2 regions of the Agrobacterium sp. NPDC058088 genome follow, and region 2 is predicted to be linked to the other one. Evidence: riboswitches for the same ligand, from Rfam matches in the RefSeq annotation. Region 2 holds a riboswitch; the other holds the start of a gene.
The links. A riboswitch is a leader RNA that binds a small molecule or an ion and turns the genes downstream of it on or off. The one in region 2 is predicted to bind S-adenosylmethionine.
Positions count from the first base shown of each region.

Region 1: it holds a riboswitch for S-adenosylmethionine, as region 2 does, so the genes downstream of both, ACFVTJ_RS05370 (O-succinylhomoserine sulfhydrylase) here and metA (homoserine O-succinyltransferase) in region 2, are expected to answer to the same signal.

Region 1 covers NZ_JBHVSU010000002.1:17,605-21,006, reverse strand. The annotation lists gene ACFVTJ_RS05385 (glycosyltransferase family 2 protein) at 1-515, shown strand, start outside; tRNA gene ACFVTJ_RS05380 (tRNA-Gly) at 638-711, opposite strand; gene ACFVTJ_RS05375 (2'-deoxycytidine 5'-triphosphate deaminase) at 769-1,866, opposite strand; SAM riboswitch at 1,940-2,018, shown strand; gene ACFVTJ_RS05370 (O-succinylhomoserine sulfhydrylase) at 2,062-3,246, shown strand.
Region 2 covers NZ_JBHVSU010000009.1:7,043-10,444, reverse strand. The annotation lists gene ACFVTJ_RS20095 (ABC-F family ATP-binding cassette domain-containing protein) at 1-1,309, opposite strand, end outside; gene ACFVTJ_RS20090 (thiamine diphosphokinase) at 1,314-1,967, opposite strand; SAM riboswitch at 2,057-2,133, shown strand; gene metA (homoserine O-succinyltransferase) at 2,218-3,144, shown strand; gene ACFVTJ_RS20080 (aldose epimerase family protein) at 3,221-3,402, shown strand, end outside.

The DNA of each region.
Region 1 (3,402 bases), on a different contig from region 2:
GCCGCCAGACGCTGGAGGATGCGCCGACATCGCTGCCTGTGTGGCTGAACCAGCGAACACGCTGGTTCAAGGGTTGGCTGCAAAGCTGGCTGGTCATGACCCGTACACCCTTTGCAACCGCGCATGCCATGGGATGGTTTGCCTACATCGCCTTTCAGCTGCTGATCGGCGGCATGATTCTGTCGTCGCTGACGCATCCCCTGCTCTTCATTTTCCTGGCATTCATGGCCATGGCCATCCAGGAAAATGGCGTCCAACTGCTCTTCACATGGCAGGGCGTGCTGTTTCTTATCGATGCGTTGAATATCGTTGGAAGTTACACGATCTCCGTGCTGATGGGCCGAAGCAGAATGATTGCCTATGAAAGGCGGAAGGTCGGAAAGCGATGGTTGGCAATGCCTCTCTATTGGCTAATGTTATCAGTGGCAGCCTGGCGGGCCATGGTGGAGCTTAAAACGCGCCCTTTCGTCTGGAACAAGACGCCGCATGTGCCGGTGGCCAAGGAAACGACCTGACCCGCATTCGCGGGAGCCAACAGTCGCGCGCTTCTTCCAGTCATGGGAAAACTCACCCGGCTGCTTCAGCCAATTACCGCCGATCAAGAGGCGTACTATTTGCAACGTTTCCGGGTGGGAAGTGGAGCGGGTGAAGGGAATCGAACCCTCGTATTCAGCTTGGGAAGCTGCTGCTCTACCATTGAGCTACACCCGCGCAGGCTAAGACATCGGACAGTTCGCGGCGGGTGTCAAGCGCCCCGCCGGGGGATCATTACTCGGCGCGGAAATGCTTGGAGAGCTTCAGCCCCTGTGCCTGATAGTTGGAACCAAGCCCGGTGCCGTAGAGGCCCTCCGGTTTTTCCAGCATATGCTCGTAAACAAGTCGCCCGACGATCTGGCCGTGTTCCAGGATGAAGGGCACTTCGTGGCTGCGGACCTCGAGAACGGCGCGGCTGCCGGTGCCGCCAGCCTGCGCATGGCCGAAGCCGGGATCGAAGAAGCCGGCGTAGTGTACGCGGAACTCGCCCACCAGCGGGTCGAAGGGGGTCATTTCGGCCGCATAAAGCGGCGGTACGTGCACGGCTTCGCGTGAAACAAGGATATAGAACTCGTCCGGGTCCAGGATCAGTTCCGCACGGCCGCGGGCGAAGAGCGGCTCCCAGAAATCGAGTATATCGTGCTGGGCCTTCTTGTCGACATCCACCACCGCCGTGTGGTGTTTGCCGCGATAGCCGATCAGCCCGTTCTCACCGAAACCTTTGAGATCGATCGAAAGTGCAATCCCGCCACCCGTCACGTTCGGGTTTTCGCTTGCCACCAGCGTTTCAGTTTCGTGCAGCTTCAGCAGTTCGCTTTCATTGAGAAGCGCATGGCCGATGCGGAAACGGATCTGCGACAAGCGCGAGCCGCGGCGCACGACGATGGGGAAGGTGCGCGGGCTGATTTCGAGATAAAGCGGACCGGCATAGCCAGCCGGAATCTTGTCAAACTCCTGCGCATTGTCGGTCATTACACGGGTGAAGATATCGAGACGGCCGGTCGAGCTTTTCGGGTTGGCCGAGGCCGACATGTCTGCCGGCAGATCAAGGCTTTCCATCAACGGAACGATATAGACACAACCGGTTTCCAGCACCGCACCCTGGCTGAGATCGATCTCATGCAGGCTGAGGCGATTGAGCTTGTCGATGACACGGGTTCCGGGGCCGGGCATGAAGCTGGCGCGGACGCGGTAAGCCTTGGAGCCGAGCCGCAGATCGAGGCTGGCGGGCTGCACCTGGTCGATATCGAGATCGGCCTCGCTTTTCAGCTTGCCGCCCGTAAACAGCGCCCGGATTGCGCCGTCCGCCAAAATGCCCGTGGTTCTCGTCATGGTCATCATTCCTTTTTACGGCGACAAAACCAAAAGGAAAGCATTGACGCAAGCCGGTAACGGCAGTATGGCAAGCTTATCCCGTGGTGATTTGGCCGGTCGGCTTGCAGCCACGTTAAACAAGTGGCTAAAAAGACCGGGTGCTAGGAACCGGTCTGCTTTTGCGGCCGGTTTTTTTGTTTTGAAGGTGATCACATGAGCAATAAATGGCGCCCGGCAACCCAGCTCGTTCACGGCGGTACGCTACGCTCACCCTATGGTGAAACGTCGGAAGCAATCTATCTGACCCAGGGTTTCGTCTATGAGAACTCTGAAGCCGCCGAAGCGCGCTTCAAGGGTGAGACGGACGGCTTTATCTATGCCCGTTATGCGAGCCCCACCAATGACATGTTCGAGAAGCGTATGTGCCTGCTGGAAGGCGCTGAAGACGCCCGCGCACTTGCCTCCGGCATGGCTGCCGTCACCGCCGCCATCATGTGCCAGCTGCGCGCCGGCGACCACATCGTTGCCGCACGCGCCCTCTTCGGCTCGTGCCGCTGGGTGGTTGAAACGTTGGCGCCGAAATATGGCATCGAATGCACGCTGATCGACGGACGTGATCTCGGCAACTGGGAAAAGGCGATCCAGCCGAACACCAAGCTATTCTTCCTCGAAAGCCCGACCAATCCGACGCTTGAGGTGGTTGATATCGCCGGTGTGGCGAAGCTCGCCAACCAGATCGGCGCGAAGGTGGTGGTCGACAACGTCTTTGCGACGCCGCTTTTCCAGAAGCCGCTCGAACTTGGCGCGCATATCGTGGTTTATTCGGCCACCAAACATATTGACGGCCAGGGCCGCTGCCTCGGCGGCGTGATCCTTTCCGACAAGAAGTGGATCGAAGAAGAGTTGCAGGATTATTTCCGCCATACCGGCCCGGCCATGTCGCCGTTTAATGCCTGGACGCTTCTGAAGGGTATCGAAACGCTACCACTGCGCGTAAAGCAGCAGACGGCCAATGCCTCCAAGATCGCGGACTTCCTTGCCGAAAGTGGCAAGGTCGCCAAGGTCATTTATCCCGGCCGTGCCGATCACCCGCAGGCGGATATCATTGCGCGCCAGATGTCCGGCGGCTCGACGCTGGTCGCTTTCGAGCTGAAGGGTGGCAAGGAAGCAGCCTTCAAGCTGCAGAACGCGTTGGGAATCGTGAAGATTTCCAACAATCTGGGCGACGCCAAGAGCCTTATCACTCATCCGGGTACGACGACGCACAAGAACCTCACCGACGAGGCGCGCGCCGAACTCGGCATTTCCGGCGGCACACTGCGCCTTTCCTGCGGTATCGAGGATACGGACGATCTGCTTGAGGATCTGGCGAAGGGTCTCGAGGCCGTTTCCGCCTGAAAATTCAAACGCCAAATTGCCATGGCCCGGCCGCGTGTCGGGCCATGGTTTGCCCGCGTGGCCGGAAAAGGCGGTATCAGGCAACCAATATTTACCTTTACCGTTATCCCTAATGGCAAAAAACAGCGCAACGGGAGACGCCCCCTGCCCGTCAAG
Region 2 (3,402 bases):
TGTCGAGATCGTTGGTCGGTTCGTCGAGAATGAGAAGATTGGTCGGCCGGGCCAGAATGCGCGCCAGGATAAGACGGGCGCGCTCCCCACCGGAAAGATTGCGGATGGGTGTGCGCGCCTGTTCCGGCTGGAACAGGAAGTCCTTCATGTAACCCGTAACATGCTTCACTTCGCCATTGACGAGAAGATTGTCACCACGCCCGTCGGTCAGATAATGGGCGAGCGTTTCGTTAGGGTTGAGATCCTCACGTTTCTGGTCAAGCGTGGCGATCTCCAGATTGGTGCCGAGCTTCACCGTGCCGCTGTCGGGTTCAAGCTGGCCCGTCAGCATCTTCAGGAGCGTGGTTTTGCCCGCACCGTTCGGACCGACGAGACCGATGCAATCCCCCCGATGAACCCTGAGCGAGAATGGCGCCACGATCACGCGCTCGCCATAAGCCTTGGTGATGGCGTCGGCCTCGATGACCAGCTTTCCGGATTCCCGCCCTTCGGTGACGGTTGCCTGTACGGAACCCTGCGGACCCTTGTGGCCGCGATATTCCGCGCGCATGGCCTGAAGCTCGCCGACGCGGCGCATGTTGCGCTTGCGCCTTGCGGTCACGCCGTAACGCATCCAGTGTTCTTCGCGCTCGATGGCCTTGCCGAGCTTGTGCTGTTCCAGCTCTTCCTCTTCCAGCACCTTGTCGCGCCATTCCTCGAAATGGGCAAAGCCACGATTGAGACGGCGCGACTGACCGCGATCGAGCCACACTGTGGAGGTCGAGACCTTCTCCAGAAAGCGCCGGTCGTGCGAGATCAGCACCAGAGCACTGCGCGTCTGCTGTAACTCGCCTTCCAGCCATTCGATAGTAGGCAGGTCCAGATGGTTGGTCGGCTCGTCCAGCATCAGAATATCAGGCTCAGGCGCCATGACGCGGGCAAGCGCCGCACGGCGCGCTTCGCCGCCTGAGAGGCTCTCCGGATTTTCCTGTCCGGTAAGACCCAGATGTTCGAGAAGATAGGTCACCCGATAGGGATCGTCACCCGGCCCAAGCCCCGATTCCGCATAGGCTTGCACGGTGTCATAACCCGCAAAATCCGGTGCCTGTTCAAGATAACGAATGGTAGCGGCGGGATGCCGGAAAACCTCGCCCGACTGCGCCTCGACCAGACCGGCAGCAATCTTCATCAGCGTGGATTTACCCGAGCCATTGCGTCCGACAAGGCAGATACGGTCACCGGGCTCTACCTGGAGATTGGCGCCGTCGAGCAGTGGGGTCACGCCGAAGGTCAGCTTTATATCGTCGAGTTTCAGAATTGGGGGTGCCAAGGCGTCAGGCTCCGGTCAGGTCATAGGGTCGGGCAAGCACGATGGCTTTGCCGCTTTTCAGCGAGAAATGCACAGGGCCGCCATTCGCGACATTGGAAATAGTGCGGGAGGAGCCGAAAGCAAGCACGAAATCATTAAGCGGATAACGCACATTGCCGATATTGAGCCCCTCAAGGGTGGTGAACCCGGCGACCGAAAACAGCGATCCGGCTGGCAGATCAATGGTGAGCGAACCGGCAAGCAGCGGCCTCGCCTCTTCTTCACCGGAGGTCAGCGTCACCCGGAAACCGCGCTCCGCAAGCGCTACGGCATAAAGAAGGTGCTGAAGCGCATGGTCGCTTCTCGCGCCACCGAGCGCGCCCACCAGCAGCAGCGAGTGTGCGCCACGCGAAAGTGCTTCGGAGACCGCGATCTCCCCATCTGTCACGGCCTTTGCCGCCGGATAGGGTTGCCGCGTCACATCGGGCCAGGCATTGAGCAGCTCTTCACTGGCGGAATCGAAATCTCCGACCCAAAGTTCAGGCGTAAGACCGAGCGGCGCGGCATGGCGCATTCCGCCATCGGCCGCAATCACGCGGCTATTCGCGACCGCCCGTTTCAGACGATCGGTCACCGTGACATCGCCGCCAAGCAGAATGGTGAAGCACTCTTTATCCATGCCCTGCCTTATCGCACCTCGGCCAAAAAGGGAAAGCAGAAACCCGATGAAATCAGCCTATATTGATTTTCGCCGGCTTCGGGATTATGAAACCCCTCAGTGGTGATTTGCCGACCGGCTTGCAGCCACTTTAAAGAAGTCGCTAAAGGGTCGAGGAAAAGGGCAATTTCCTGGGACCGGTCGCGATTTCCGCTGCCGGTTTTTTTGTTTTCGCAACGTTCTTTACGCGACCCGGAAAAGAGAGTTCGACATGCCGATCAAGATACCCGATACGCTTCCCGCTTTTGATACCCTCGTTCATGAGGGCGTGCGGGTCATGACCGAAACGGCGGCCATCCGGCAGGATATCCGCCCGCTCCAGATCGGGCTTCTCAACCTCATGCCGAACAAGATCAAGACCGAAATCCAGATGGCGCGCCTCGTCGGCGCCTCGCCGCTGCAGGTGGAATTGTCGCTCGTCCGCATAGGCGGTCATCGCGCCAAGAACACACCGGAAGAGCACCTCCTCTCCTTCTACGAGACGTGGGAGGAAGTGCGTCACCGCAAGTTCGACGGTTTCATCATTACCGGCGCTCCCATCGAGCTGCTGGAATATGAGGACGTTACCTATTGGAATGAAATGCAGAAGATTTTCGAATGGACCCGCACCAATGTTCATTCGACCCTCAACGTCTGCTGGGGCGCGATGGCCGCCATCTATCATTTCCATGGCGTGCCGAAATACGAACTGAAGGAAAAAGCTTTCGGGGTCTATCGCCACCGCAACCTTTGCCCCTCCTCGATCTACCTCAACGGCTTTTCGGACGATTTTCAGGTTCCGGTATCGCGCTGGACGGAAGTTAGGCGCGCCGATATCGAAAAACACCCCGACCTCGAAATCCTGATGGAATCTGAGGAAATGGGCGTGTGTCTGGTGCATGAGAAGGAAGGTAACCGTCTCTATATGTTCAATCATGTCGAATATGATTCGACCTCATTGTCCGACGAGTATTTCCGTGACGTGAATTCCGGCGTGCCTATCAAGCTTCCGCATGATTATTTTCCGCATAACGACCCGGAGCTCGCCCCGCTAAACCGCTGGCGCAGCCATGCCCATCTGTTTGTCGGAAACTGGATCAACGAAATATACCAGACGACGCCCTATGATCTCGAAGCCATCGGGCAGATGGCTGCCTAAACTGCAGGATTGCGAATTGCCGGAAAATGACGCAACGTCCGCCCCGGCAATTCGCGACACCATGGAGAATGACGAGATGAGCGACGGTGCGGCACGAGAAGATTTCGGTTTCACGACGACGGGTGAAAAGGTCGAACGGGTCACCATCTCTAAAGACGGTTTGACAGCGAAAATCATCACCTGGGGCGCCGTTATCCAGGATTTGCGGCTTGACGGCCACCAGCCGCCGCTGGTGCTCGGCTTCGAAAAGTTCGAGGA